2 linked regions of the Hydrogenophaga sp. SL48 genome follow. The protein of the gene in region 1 interacts with the protein of each later gene in a pairwise test. Links are inferred from orthologs where the notes say so. Each region holds a gene or a part of one and is shown on either strand. Other genes may lie near its edges. The genes, in order: hflC and ftsH.

The links.
Region 2: the proteins of hflC (region 1) and ftsH interact in binary tests that used the Escherichia coli proteins (3 or more experiments, as listed by UniProt). The link is inferred for Hydrogenophaga sp. SL48 from one-to-one orthologs.

Annotation. Positions count from the first base shown.
Region 1 is NZ_CP063400.1:1,969,094-1,975,931, reverse strand. What follows is about bases 3,946-6,706. They hold hflC (protease modulator HflC), read left to right. Parts: upstream 3,946-4,764; coding sequence 4,765-5,649; downstream 5,650-6,706. Other genes in these bases: IM738_RS09370 (ATP phosphoribosyltransferase regulatory subunit), read left to right, coding at 5,913-6,706; IM738_RS09375 (DUF2065 domain-containing protein), read left to right, coding at 5,650-5,844; hflK (FtsH protease activity modulator HflK), read left to right, coding at 3,946-4,738. In the rest of the region: outer membrane protein assembly factor BamB, read left to right, coding at 1-330; ribosome biogenesis GTPase Der, read left to right, coding at 383-1,723; RNA chaperone Hfq, read left to right, coding at 1,785-2,054; GTPase HflX, read left to right, coding at 2,163-3,326; more of hflK, read left to right, coding at 3,359-3,945; more of IM738_RS09370, read left to right, coding at 6,707-6,838.
Region 2 is NZ_CP063400.1:1,394,862-1,401,811, forward strand. Bases 2,442-5,314 are described here. They hold ftsH (ATP-dependent zinc metalloprotease FtsH), read left to right. Parts: upstream 2,442-2,856; coding sequence 2,857-4,773; downstream 4,774-5,314. Other genes in these bases: IM738_RS06695 (RlmE family RNA methyltransferase), read left to right, coding at 2,442-2,717; folP (dihydropteroate synthase), read left to right, coding at 4,840-5,314. Outside these bases: IM738_RS06685 (M3 family metallopeptidase), read right to left, coding at 1-1,469; IM738_RS06690 (YhbY family RNA-binding protein), read right to left, coding at 1,537-2,007; more of IM738_RS06695, read left to right, coding at 2,052-2,441; more of folP, read left to right, coding at 5,315-5,685; IM738_RS06710 (lytic transglycosylase domain-containing protein), read left to right, coding at 5,898-6,950. UniProt on the Escherichia coli protein: Acts as a processive, ATP-dependent zinc metallopeptidase for both cytoplasmic and membrane proteins. Plays a role in the quality control of integral membrane proteins.

The sequences.
Region 1 (6,838 bases):
GGTGTGACGGGCGTGCATGGTGACGAGCAGTATGTTTTTGGCAGCGAAACCGACGGCCGCCTGATGGCCTGGCAACGTGTCAAAGGGGATCGTGGCTGGGAGGTTGATCGCCTGAAATTCCGCGAACTGACGGCCCCGCTGGCCTTGGGTCGCCTGCTGGTTGTGGGCGACGGCACCGGGCTGGTGCACCTCTTGTCGCGGGAAGACGGCAGTGAGTTGACCCGTCTCACCACCGATGGCTCGCCCATCTTGGCCTCACCTGTGCTGTCGGGCCCCGCGTTGGTGGTGCAGACGCTCAACGGCGGCGTCTTTGCGTGGCGCTCGCAGTGATATTTGCTGAAGAACACAGGCTTTCTGCGTTCCTGAACGAAAGTCTATTTCCGTGAAACCCGTTATCGCCCTGGTGGGGCGGCCCAATGTGGGCAAGTCCACCCTGTTCAATCGACTGACCAGCACCCGCGACGCGATCGTTGCGGATTTCGCAGGCCTCACCCGTGATCGCCACTACGGCAACGGGCATGTGGGCAAGCGCGAGTTCATTGTGATCGACACCGGTGGGTTCGAGCCCACCGCCGAGTCCGGCATCTACAAGGAAATGGCCAAGCAGACCCGTCAGGCTGTGGCCGAGTCGGACGTGGTGATCTTTGTGGTGGACGCCCGCGCTGGCATCAGTGCTCAAGACCACGACATCGCCAAATACCTGCGTCGGTTGGGCAAACCCACGGTGTTGGTGGCCAACAAGGCTGAGGGCATGACGCAAGGCCTGCAGCTGGTGGAGTTCTTTGAGCTCGGTCTGGGTGAGGTGTTGCCAGTGTCGAGTGCGCATGGACAGGGCGTGCGCTCCATGCTTGACGCAGCACTTGAAGCCATACCCGGCTTGGCCGATGAGGACGACGAAGCTGAAGAAGAGGACACCAGTGTCATCCGTCTGGCGGTGGCGGGGCGGCCCAATGCGGGCAAGTCCACCCTGATCAACGTGTGGCTGGGCGAGGAGCGGCTGGTGGCATTCGACATGCCAGGCACCACCCGCGATGCGATCTCGGTGCCGTTCGAAAAGGATGGCCAGAAGTTCGAGCTGATCGACACCGCCGGCTTGCGCCGCAAGGGCAAGGTGTTTGAGGCGATCGAGAAGTTCTCTGTGGTCAAGACGCTGCAGGCCATCGAGAGCGCTCACGTTGTCCTGCTGCTGCTGGATGCCACCCAGGGCGTGACGGATCAGGACGCACACATCGCGGGCTTCATTCTGGAGAGTGGGCGTGCCGTGGTGCTGGCGATCAACAAATGGGACGCTGTGGACGCCTACCAGCGCGAACAGATCGAACGCCAGATCGAAACCCGGCTGGCGTTCCTGAAGTTCGCCTCGCTGCACCTGATTTCGGCGAAGAAACGTCAGGGTCTGGGCCCGGTGTGGAAATCGATCATCCAGGCGAGAACGTCGGCCATGCGCAAGATGTCCACGCCGGTGCTGACGCGCCTGCTGATGGAGGCCGTGGCTTTCCAGGCGCCGACCCGGGGCGGCATGTTCCGTCCCAAGATGCGCTACGCTCATCAAGGAGGCATGAATCCACCTGTGATCGTGATTCACGGCAACTCGTTGCAGCACGTGCCTGATGCGTACAAGCGTTTCCTTGAAGGACGCTTCCGCAAAGCCTTTGATCTGGTGGGAACACCGCTGCGCATCGAGTTCAAAACCGCGGACAACCCCTTCAAGGATGCGGATTGAGCTTCGCCAATCCCTGCAGACTGGCAGGCGTGTGGTATGGTTCACGCCCTAACAACTTCTTTTGAACACGGAGCATATCGTGAGCAATAACAAAGGCCAGCTCTTGCAAGATCCTTTCCTGAACCAGCTTCGCCGGGAACATGTGCCCGTGTCGATCTACCTGGTCAACGGCATCAAATTGCAGGGTCAGATTGAATCGTTTGACCAGTATGTCGTGCTGCTGCGCAACACCGTCACGCAAATGGTTTACAAGCACGCCATCTCCACCATCGTGCCGGGCCGTCCGGTGCAGTTCACTGCCGTCGGTCCGGACGAAGCCGCAGCCTCTTGATCGGGGCGCCGCTCCTGATGGGCGGGTGCCGCATGGGCCATGCCCTTCATCCTATCGGGCGGATCTGAATTGAATCCCTCCGCATCCATTGCATCTTCCACCCCATCGGTGATCTTGGTGGGCGTGGATCTGGGTGGCCCACATTTCGACCGTGGTCTTGAAGAACTGGGTTTGCTTGCGCAAACGGCTGGTTTTAAAGTCGCCGATAGGGTGAGCTGCAAGCGCCGGGCGCCCGATCCAGCATTGTTTGTAGGTTCTGGAAAAGCGGAAGAAATCCGGATGCTGGCTCAGTCCACGGGCGCCAGCGAAGTTCTGTTCGATCAGGCGCTCAGTCCGGCCCAGCAGCGGAATCTTGAGCGGGAGCTTGGTTTGCCCGTCAACGACAGGACCTTGCTGATTCTTCAGATATTTGCCCAGCGTGCCCGCAGCCATGAAGGCAAATTGCAGGTGGAGCTGGCCCGGTTGCAGTATTTGTCGACCCGGCTCGTCCGCCGCTGGACCCACCTGGAGCGCCAGAGCGGCGGTATCGGCATGCGCGGCGGTCCGGGTGAGACGCAGATCGAGCTGGATCGACGCATGATCAATGACGCGGTCAAGCGAACCAAAGAGCGGCTGGAAAAGGTCAAGAAGCAGAGAGCCACCCAAAGGCGTCAGCGGGAGCGTCGTGAGGCGTTCACGATTTCGCTGGTGGGCTATACCAATGCCGGCAAGTCGTCGATATTCAATGCGTTGGTCAAAGCCCGTGCCTACGCGGCCGACCAGCTGTTTGCGACGCTGGACACCACGACACGCCAGTTGTACCTCGGTGAAGCGGGGCGTTCAGTTTCGTTGTCGGACACCGTGGGGTTCATTCGCGACCTGCCGCACGGACTGGTGGATGCTTTTGCGGCCACTCTGCAAGAAGCGGCGGACGCCGATCTGCTGCTGCATGTGGTGGATGCTTCCAACCCCGCCCATCTCGAGCAGATCGCGTCGGTGATGGGTGTCCTGAAGGACATTGGTGCCGACCAGGTTCCGCAGATCCTGGTGTTCAACAAGCTTGACGCCATGGATCCCGCCAGCCTGCCCTTGACGCTGAGCGACTCCATGGAACTCGGTGGGCAGAGCGTGCCTCGTATCTTCGTCAGCGCTTTGAACGGATCCGGTTTGCCGGACTTGCGATCGCTGTTGTCTTCGGTCGTTCTGGCTGAGAGGCCGGTCGATGCCCTTCCGGATGACGAGCGTGACTTGACCGGTGCGCAAGACATGCCCCCTGGAATGGGCACAATGTGATGGTTTTGATTCGAAAGAAGAGTTGGCAATCCATGGATGTGAATCTGGAATCCCCACCCGGTGGCGCGAGCAGCAACAAATCGTCAGGCTGGCTTCGGCGCCTGCTCGGCATGTTCAATCTGAATGATCCGCGTTGGGGCCGTGACGAGCCTGCGCGTGGTGAAAACGAGCCCAAGGCGGGTGCTGAACCCGGGCGTGACGATGAGCCCCGGCAACCAACGCGCGGCCAACGCCCGCCGCAAGGACCGAATCAAGGACCACCCGATCTGGACGAGCTCTGGCGCGACTTCAATCGCAAGCTCGGAGGTTTGCTGGGTGGCAAAGGCGGTGGATCGGGCCGGGGTGGCAATGGTGGCGGTACGCCCGGTTTCAACCCCAGCCCCAAGTCTGCGGGCATTGGAGCCGGATTGATTGCCGTTGTGGCATTGCTGATCTGGCTGGGCACCGGCTTTTTCATCGTGCAGGAAGGCCAGCAGGCCGTGATCACGCGATTCGGCAAGTTCAGCAGCACGGCAGGCGCCGGTTTTCGCTGGCGTTTGCCGTACCCGATCGAGCGCCACGAAACGATCTTCGTCACCCAGCTCCGCTCGGTCGATGTGGGGCGTGACGCCATCGTGCCCGCCACCGGCCTTCGCGAGTCGTCGATGCTGACGGCCGACGAGAACATCGTCGACATCAAGTTCGTGGTCCAGTTCCGCCTCAATGACGCGCGGGCCTACCTTTTCGAGAGCCGTGACCCGGATGCGGCCGTGCTCAAGGCCGCTGAGACCGCCGTTCGTGAAGTGGTCGGCAAGATGAAGATGGACGCTGCCCTGGTGGAAGAGCGTGATCAGATTGCGCCACGTGTGCGGGCACTGATGCAGACCATTCTGGACCGTTACAAGGTCGGGGTCGTCGTCGAAGGCATCAACCTGACCCATGTGAGGCCGCCCGAACAGGTGCAGGCCGCATTCGATGACGTGTTGAAGGCCAGCCAGGAGCGCGACCGGGCCAAGAACGAGGCTCAGGCCTACGCCAATGACGTGGTGCCGCGGGCTCGTGGTGCCGCATCGCGCCTGAGCGCAGAGGCCGAGGGCTACCGCGCCCGCATCGTCGGGCAGGCCGATGGCGATGCCCAACGTTTCCGTTCTGTGCTGGTTGAGTACCAGAAGGCGCCGCAGGTGACGCGGGATCGCATGTACACCGATTCGATGGCTCAGGTGTATTCGAACGTGACCAAGGTCATGGTCGATACCAAGGCCGGCTCCAACCTCCTGTATCTGCCTCTCGACAAGATCATGCAGATGACTGCACAAGGTGGCGCGGCCGCTGCGCCCGCAAGCTCCGCACCGACCAGCAGTGCGCCATCACCCGTGGCACCGACCACCAGCACGACCAACAACGCCCGCTCGCGCGAGCGTGAGAGCCGCTGAAGCGCGGCCCACGAAGAGACCCACACATGAACAAGCTTGGCTTCATTGCCACCTCCATCCTGGTGGCCCTGGCGTTTCTGAGCGCCACCTTTTTTGTCGTGGACCAACGCCAGTTCGGCGTGGTGTTCCAGCTCGGTGAAATCAAGAAGGTCGTGACCGAACCTGGTCTGGGCTGGAAGATTCCGCTGGTGCAAAACGTGTCGTACATCGACAAGCGCCTGCTCACGCTGGAAAGCAGTGACACCGAACCCACCTTGACGGCTGAGAAGCAGCGCGTCGTGATCGACTGGTATGTGCGCTGGCGCATCAGTGAGCCGCAGCAGTACATCCGCAACGTGGGTTTGAATGAGAGCGCTGGAGCGCTGCAGCTCAACCGCGTGGTTCGCAACTCCTTTCAGCAGGAGGTGAACAAGCGCACGCTCAATGAGTTGCTGTCCACCCGCCGCGAGCAGCTGATGGAAGATGTGAAGCGCGAGGTGTTGTTGGCTGTCAAGGGCGCTGAACAGCCCTGGGGCATGGACGTGGTCGATGTGCGCATCACGCGCGTGGACTACGCCGAGAGCATCACCGCGTCGGTTTACCAGCGCATGGAAACCGAGCGCAAGCGCGTGGCGAACGAGCTGCGATCCACGGGTTTCGCCGAGGGTGAAAAGATCCGTGCCGATGCCGATCGCCAGCGTGAAGTGATTCTGGCCGAGGCCTACAAACAGGCGCAGACCATCAAGGGCGAGGCCGATGCCAAGGCAGCTGGTCTCTATGGCGAGGCTTTTGGGCGTGACCCAGCGTTTGCGCAGTTCTACCGCAGCCTGGAGGCCTACAAGGCCAGCTTTGCGGGCAAGTCCGACGTGATGGTCATCGACCCGTCGTCTGATTTCTTCAAGGCCATGCGCAGCAGCAACGTTGCTCGCTGAGTGGACACGTCGCTTGCCGATGTGTTCTGGCCAGCGCTCGCGCTGGTCCTGGTGTTTGAAGGCTTGATGCCTTTCCTCGCGCCTGGCGCCTGGCGCCGCATGTTCAGCGAGATGCTGAAGCTGAACGATGGCCAGGTTCGTTTCTTCGGACTCGTCTGCCTGCTCGCCGGCGCGCTGCTCTGGTGGGTGGCCTGAGTGCTGTCCGCCGGGGCGGTCCTGCCGTCCCGGTAAAATCACGTTTTTAACAGCCCCCCACAATGCCCATGTCTGCCTGGGTCCTCCCGGATCACATTGCCGATGTCTTGCCTTCCGAGGCCCGCCACATCGAAGAACTTCGCCGGGGCTTGCTGGACACAGCCCGAGGCTACGGCTACGAGCTGGTCATGCCGCCGCTGGTCGAACACCTGGAATCGCTCCTCACCGGCACCGGCGAAGCGCTGGATCTCATGACCTTCAAGCTGGTGGATCAGCTCTCGGGTCGCACGCTGGGCCTGCGCGCCGACAGCACGCCACAAGTCGCTCGTATCGATGCCCATCTGCTCAACCGCCAGGGTGTGGCCCGTCTGAGCTACTGCGGCCCGGTGGTGCACACACGCATCGACCGCCCGCTCGCCAGCCGAGAACCACTGCAGTTCGGCGCCGAGATCTATGGTCATGCCGGACTGGAGGCCGACCTGGAGGTGGTGGAGCTGGCGCGAGCCTGCTTGCGCCACGCCGGGGTGCACACCCTCTTGCTGGACCTGGCCGATGTGCGCGTGATTGACGCCGTGCTGGCCTCCGTGCAACTGGATGCAGAGCACACACGCCAGATCCATGCGGCGCTGGCGGGCAAGGACGCGGCTGCGTTGCAGGGCTTGTCTCAGCATTTGCCCGAGCGCGTGCGCAGCGATCTGTGTGCGTTGCCCGGGCTGTTTGGTGGAATCGAGGTGCTGGCGGAGGCCCGCACCCGGCTGGCCCCCTCGGTGGCCCTGCACACTGCGCTGGACGATCTGGTCTGGCTGGCCAGCCAGGCGCAAGGGCAGGGCATGAACGTGTCGATTGACTTGGCGGACCTGCGGGGATATGCCTATTACACCGGCATGCGTTTCGCGGTGTTTGCCCAAGACACGCAAGGTGCGGCAACCGAATTGGCCCGTGGTGGGCGCTACGACGAAGTGGGCGCGGTGTTTGGGCGAAAGCGCCCCGCCGT
Region 2 (6,950 bases), 570 kb from region 1 along the record:
ACGTCACGCTCGTTCACCTGCGTCAGCAGGTGGTGCAGGCCGTGACCAAATTCGTGGAAGAGGGTGATCACGTCGTCGTGCGTGAGCAGCGGTGGCTTGCCGTTCACGCCTTCGGCGAAGTTGCAGACCAGGTGCGCCACCGGGGTTTGCAGTGCGCCGGTGTCCGGTCGCAGCCAGCGGGCGCGCACGTCGTCCATCCAGGCGCCGCCGCGCTTTCCGGTGCGCGCGGCCGGATCCAGGTAGAACTGGCCCACCAACTGCGTTCCCGCGGAGGTGTTGCGCTCGATGCGGTAGAACTCGACGCCAGGGTTCCACACCGGCGCCGTGTCGCGGCGGATCGCCACCTCGAACAGGGTTTCAACGATCTGGAACAGGCCAGCCAGCACCTTGGGCGCGGTGAAGTAGGGTTTGACTTCCTGCTCGCTGAAGGCGTAACGCGCTTCCTTGAGCTTTTCGCCGATGTAGGGCCAGTCCCAGGCTTGTGGATCGTTCAGCCCCAATTCGGTGCTGGCGAAAACGCGCAGATCGGCCAGGTCTTGCTCGGCGTAGGGGCGGGCTTTGTGGCCCAGATCGCGGAGGAAGCTGACCACCTGTTCGGGCGATTGGGCCATCTTGGGCACCAGCGACACATCCGCATAGTGACGATGGCCCAGGAGCAGAGCCTCTTCGTGACGCAGCGCCAACAGCTCGGCCATGATGGCCGCGTTGTCGAAGCGCTGGGCATCGTCGGGCGCCTGGTCGCTGGCGCGTGTGACATACGCCCGGTAGAGTTTTTCACGCAATCCGCTGCTGTGGGCAAACTGCATCACCGGCAGATAGCAGGGCATTTTGAGGGTCAGCTTGTGACCCGCCTGACCATCGGCCAGCGCCGCGGCCGAGGTGGCCTGCAGCACATCGGGAGGAACACCCGCCATCTCTTCGGCGGGGACCACGAGGCTGAAGGCATCGGTGGCGTCCAGCGCGTTTTCACTGAACTTCTGCCCCAGTTCGGCCTGGCGCTCCTGCAGCCAGGCAAAGCGCTCCCGGGCCTCGCCCTGGAGCTCAGCGCCACCGAGCACGAAGCTGCGCATGGCGTTGCGGTGGGCCTGGGCCTGCTCGGCGTTCAGGCGGGTCAGGTCCATCGACCGGTATTTGTTGAACAGCCGCTCGTCCGAGCCCAGGCGGGTCCAGAACTCCGTGACACGCGGCAGCGCCTCGTTGTAGGCCGCACGCAACGCGGGCGTGTCGGCCACGCTGTTGAGGTGCCCGACCGATCCCCAGGCCCGCGAGAGTCGTTCCGTTGCAACGTCCAACACCCGAGAGATCGCCGTCCAGTCGCTGGGGAAGTCGTCGGCCGTGACGGTTTCAAGCGCGGCGTTGGCTTCCTTCAGCAGTGCATCGACCGCGGGTGCCACGTGATCGGGCGCAATGGCATCAAAAAGCGGCAGACCCGAGAAGTCCAGCAAAGGGTTGTCAACGGAAATGTTCATGCGGTCTCAGTAGGGGCTCAGGGGAACAACTTCAAGACTCGACGGCGGGGCTTTCACCCATGTCGCGTCAGCGAGCGCTTTTCTTGATGCTCTTTTTCAGAACCTTGGCGCGCTTGACCTGTCCGCCGGGGGTCAGGCGCTGGTTGCCCAGCACTCGCACCACCTTCACTTCAGGGCGCTGGCCGCCACGGCTGCTGAACTTCAGCACCTTCACGTCGCGCGGGCCGGGCATGCGGTCTTCGTCCACCGCTTTCTCCTTCTCGGGCACCGGGCGCCAGAGCACCAGCAGCTTGCCAATGTGCTGGATGGGCGCGGCGTCGAGTTCGTCGGCGAGTGTTTGCAGCATGGCCTCGCGAGCAGCGCGGTCGTCGCTGAAGACGCGGACCTTGATCAGGCCGTGGGCCTTGAGTGCACCGTCGATTTCCTTCTTGACCGAGGGGCTCAAGCCATCGCCGCCAACGAGGACGACGGGATCAAGGTGGTGGGCATCGGCGCGGTGGACTTTGCGCTGGGCGGGAGTGAGTGTGATCTGGGGCATGGGACAATTATCGTTTACACAGAAGCCGGGCGTCCCTCATGGGCATGAAAGTCAAAACGAAGAGCAAGAAGGTCAACAAGGCGTGGTTGAACGACCACGTCAACGACCCTTACGTCAAGCTCGCCAGTCGCGAGGGCTACCGCGCACGAGCCGCCTACAAGCTCAAGGAGATCGACGAAACCCTGGGTTTGATCCGTCCCGGTGATTGTGTGGTCGACCTGGGCTCGACGCCAGGCGCCTGGAGCCAGTACACCCGCCGCAGGCTGAGCCCGCAGGGCGCAGCGGTCGGAGCGCTGCACGGGCACATCCTGGCGCTGGACCTGCTCCCAATGGAGCCGGTGGAGGGTGTGCACTTCATCCAGGGCGACTTTCGCGAGCCGGCTGTGCTGGCCGAGCTGGAGCAGGCCCTGATCGACCGTGGCATCCAGGCGGTGGACGTCGTGGTGTCCGACATGGCCCCCAATCTGTCCGGCATCGGATCCGCCGACGCGGCCCGCATCATCGACTTGGTGGAGCTGGCGGTCGATTTTTCGGTCAAACACCTCAAGCCGAGCGGTTCGCTGGTGGTCAAGCTGTTCCATGGGGGGGCTTACGACCCGATGGTGGCGCTGTTTCGCCAGACCTTCAAGGTGGTCAAACCGTTCAAGCCCAAGGCTTCGCGCGACAAGTCTTCTGAAACCTTTCTGGTGGGCATGGGTCTTAAAAATTGAGGTCGCTCAACGATTGCCGGGGAAACACCGACCATTTCATTGACATTGCCACGTCAAAGATCAATTCAAGGTCATCTTGAAAGACCTAAAATGGTCTCAACATGCCTTATTCCGACAATGTTCTAGCCAGGAGCCGCACTTGAACAACCAGTGGTTCTCGAAAATCGCCGTGTGGATGGTCATCGCCATGGTGCTTTTCACTGTTTTCAAGCAGTTTGATGGTCGCACCTCTGCGGGTGCCGGCACTGTGGGGTATTCCGAATTCCTCGACTTGGTCAAATCTGGCGGGCTCAAATCCGCCACCATCCAAGAAGGGCAAGGCGGTACCGAAATCGTGGCCGTCACCCAAGACGACCGCCGGGTGCGCACCACCGCCACCTACCTCGACCGCGGGTTGGTGGGTGACTTGATCAACAACAACGTGAAGTTCGATGTGCGCCCCCGTGAAGAGGGCTCGCTGCTGATGACTCTGCTCGTGAGTTGGGGCCCGATGCTGCTGTTGATCGGGGTGTGGATCTATTTCATGCGCCAGATGCAGGGCGGCGGCAAGGGCGGGGCGTTCAGCTTCGGCAAGAGCAAGGCCCGCATGCTCGACGAAAACAACAACACCGTGACTTTCGCCGACGTGGCCGGTTGCGACGAGGCCAAGGAAGAAGTGAAGGAGGTCGTGGACTTCCTGAAAGATCCAGCCAAGTTCCAGAAGCTGGGCGGGCGGATTCCGCGCGGCCTGCTGCTGGTTGGCCCTCCCGGCACAGGCAAGACCTTGCTGGCCAAGGGCATCGCGGGCGAAGCCAAGGTGCCGTTTTTCAGCATTTCGGGCTCTGACTTCGTGGAAATGTTCGTGGGTGTGGGTGCGGCCCGTGTGCGCGACATGTTCGAGAACGCCAAGAAGAACGCTCCCTGCATCATCTTCATTGATGAAATTGATGCGGTTGGTCGCCAGCGCGGTGCTGGCCTGGGCGGCGGCAACGACGAGCGCGAACAGACATTGAACCAGATGCTGGTCGAGATGGACGGTTTCGAGACCAACCTGGGGGTGATCGTGGTGGCCGCCACCAACCGCCCGGACATCCTGGACGCCGCCTTGCTGCGCCCGGGCCGTTTCGACCGCCAAGTCTATGTGACGCTGCCCGACATCCGCGGCCGCGAGCAGATCTTGAACGTGCACATGCGCAAGGTGCCCCTGGGCACCGACGTGAACCCGAGCGTGATCGCGCGGGGCACGCCCGGCATGAGTGGTGCCGATCTGGCCAACCTTTGCAATGAAGCAGCCTTGATGGCCGCGCGCCGCAACGCACGCGTGGTCGAAATGCAGGACTTCGAGAAGGCCAAGGACAAGATCTTCATGGGCCCCGAACGCAAGAGCATGGTGATGCCCGAGGAAGAGCGAAAGAACACCGCTTACCACGAAGCTGGTCATGCGCTCATTGGCAAACTGATGCCCAAATGCGATCCCGTGCACAAGGTCACCATCATCCCGCGCGGTCGCGCGCTGGGTGTGACCATGAGCCTGCCCGCTCAGGATCGCTACAGCTACGACAAAGACTACATGCTGAACCAGATCAGCATGCTCTTTGGTGGCCGTATTGCCGAAGAAGTGTTCATGAACCAGATGACCACCGGCGCTTCGAACGATTTCGAGCGCGCCACCTCCATCGCCCGTGACATGGTGATGCGCTACGGCATGACCGATGCGCTGGGCCCGATGGTGTACGCCGAGAATGAGGGTGAGGTGTTTCTGGGTCGTTCGGTGACCAAGACCACCAACATGAGCGAGCAGACCATGCAGAAGGTGGACGCCGAGGTACGGCGCATCATCGATCAGCAATACAAGCTGGCACGTGATCTGATCGAAGAGCACAGTGACAAGATGCACGCCATGGCCAAGGCCCTGCTTGAATGGGAGACCATCGACGCTGAGCAGATCGACGACATCATGGCCGGCAAGCCCCCGCGTCCGCCGAAGGACTGGACGCCACGCAATCCGTCTGTGGGGGGAGGAGGCAGTGGCGGTACACCAGCCGTGACGCCTGATCCAGCGCCGAACGCGGCCTGATTCAGGTCTTATTCACAGTATTCACGGGGCCTCACGGCCCCGTTTTCGTTGGAGCCTTGGACACCCATGCGCTGGATCACGACTCGTTTCGACATCGACTTGAATTCGCCCAAGGTTATGGGCATTGTCAACGTCACGCCTGACTCATTTTCTGATGGCGGACAACATGCTGTTGCCTCAGCCGCTTTGCTTCATTGTGAGCAGCTGATCAACGAGGGCGCACACATTTTGGACATCGGCGGCGAGTCGACCCGCCCCGGCAGCCCTGCCTTGTCGCTGGATGAGGAGCTGACCAGGGTGCTGCCAGTGGTGCGCGAAGCGGTCAAGCTGGGTGTGCCCGTGTCGGTCGATACCTACAAGCCGGAGGTGATGCGCGCCGTTCTGGACCTGGGCGTTGACATCGTCAACGACATCTGGGCTTTGAGGCAGGGTGACGCATTGGGCGTCGTGGCTTCTCACCCACGCTGCGGTGTGTGTCTCATGCACATGCATCGAGATCCTCAGACCATGCAGGTGGCGCCGATGGAAGGCGATGTGCTGTCACAGGTCGCCGAGTTTTTGATGGGATGTGCCCAGGCATTGGGCAATATTGGCGTTGCGCGCGACCGGATCGCCCTGGACCCGGGCATTGGCTTTGGCAAGACGGTGGAGCAGAACTTCTCGCTGCTCGGACGCCAGAACGAGTTGCTTGCGCTGGGGTATCCGATACTGGCGGGCTGGTCGCGTAAGTCTTCGCTCGGCGCCGTCACTGGGAGACCGGTTCCGGCCGAGCGCGTGTCGGCCAGCATCGCCGCAGCCCTGCTGGCCGTGGAGCGGGGTGCCAGCGTTGTTCGGGTGCACGACGTGCATCAGACGGTGGATGCATTGAAGGTGTGGTTAGCTATGCAAGCCTCAGAGAAACACGCAGCCTGAGAAACGTTTTAACGCGCAAAGTTACATGTTGTGTCAACTAAGGTGTTCAGTGAATATTCACGTAGCTGTTTCCACTAGTACACAAGTTACAATGCGCCGCAATAAAACAGATTTTCAGGAGGAAGCGGCCGCATCTCAGCGATCGCTCTGGTCGTCATTGCCGACACCCGTTCGGCATGCATTGAACCAGGGCTTTGTGCGTTCGCCGCGTCATGGTTCTCATGCTGGAATGCCCCGATCTTTCGGTTCCCAAAGAAGTGATGCAGCACGTGGTTCACGTCGAGTCATCACGGAATCCCTTCGCTATTGGCGTTGTGGGCGGGTATCTTGCGCGCCAGCCCAAAAGCCTTGACGAAGCGCTGGCTGCGGTTCGCCAGCTGAAGGAAGAGGGCTACAACTTCTCGGTCGGCATCGCTCAGGTCAATCGCTATAACCTGGCGAAATACGGCTTGAATACCTACGCCGATGCATTCGACGTCTGCTCCAACCTCAGAGCGGGCTCCAGAATTCTTCGCGAGTGTTACGACCGAGCCCAAGATTGGGGCAAAGCCTTCAGCTGCTACTACTCCGGAAACTTTGCCACCGGGTTTGAGCATGGCTACGTTCAAAAAATCTTTGCGTCCATGCGCAAGGTTCAGTACGGCCTTGTGTCCCAAGGGGAGCCGGTCAGGATCATTCCCTACAACAACAGTCCGCGAAAACTGGCTCGTGAAGACAACGTGCCCCTGAGCGGTGTTGGGACTGCCTCCGGTGCATCAATTGCGCGAGTTGCTGCAACCACGGGGCAGACCACCACCTACCCTGAGCCGCATGCGATCCGCAAATACCAGCCCTCGACGCCGCTGTCCATGACCGCCGCCGCGCTGGCCAACGCTCAGGTGCCTTCAGGGCCATCGTCAAGACAGAGCGCGGGCGTCGAAACAGCCGAAAACCGCCCTGCCATACCCGTTCCTGGGCCGGGTGCTGTCATGCCGGACTCAAACAAGTCCCGATCCGATGGATTGAACGGCATCCCGACGCAAGTGGTGGGCGTCAACGGCGACCCATATCAAACACGCTTGCTGCCACCTGCCAGTACAGGCTTGCCCGCAGACAAGCTTCCATTGCCTGACTTGAACGCGCCCTTGTCCCCCGTTGCAGGTGGTGGGCGTAAGTCAGAGAAATTCAGTGCATCCAGCGCCGTGGCCGCTCGAAAAGGCGGCAGCTTGTTGCACTCCATCGAGTCTTCAGGGAAACCTGGAAACACTGCTGAAGGCGCGTCCGAC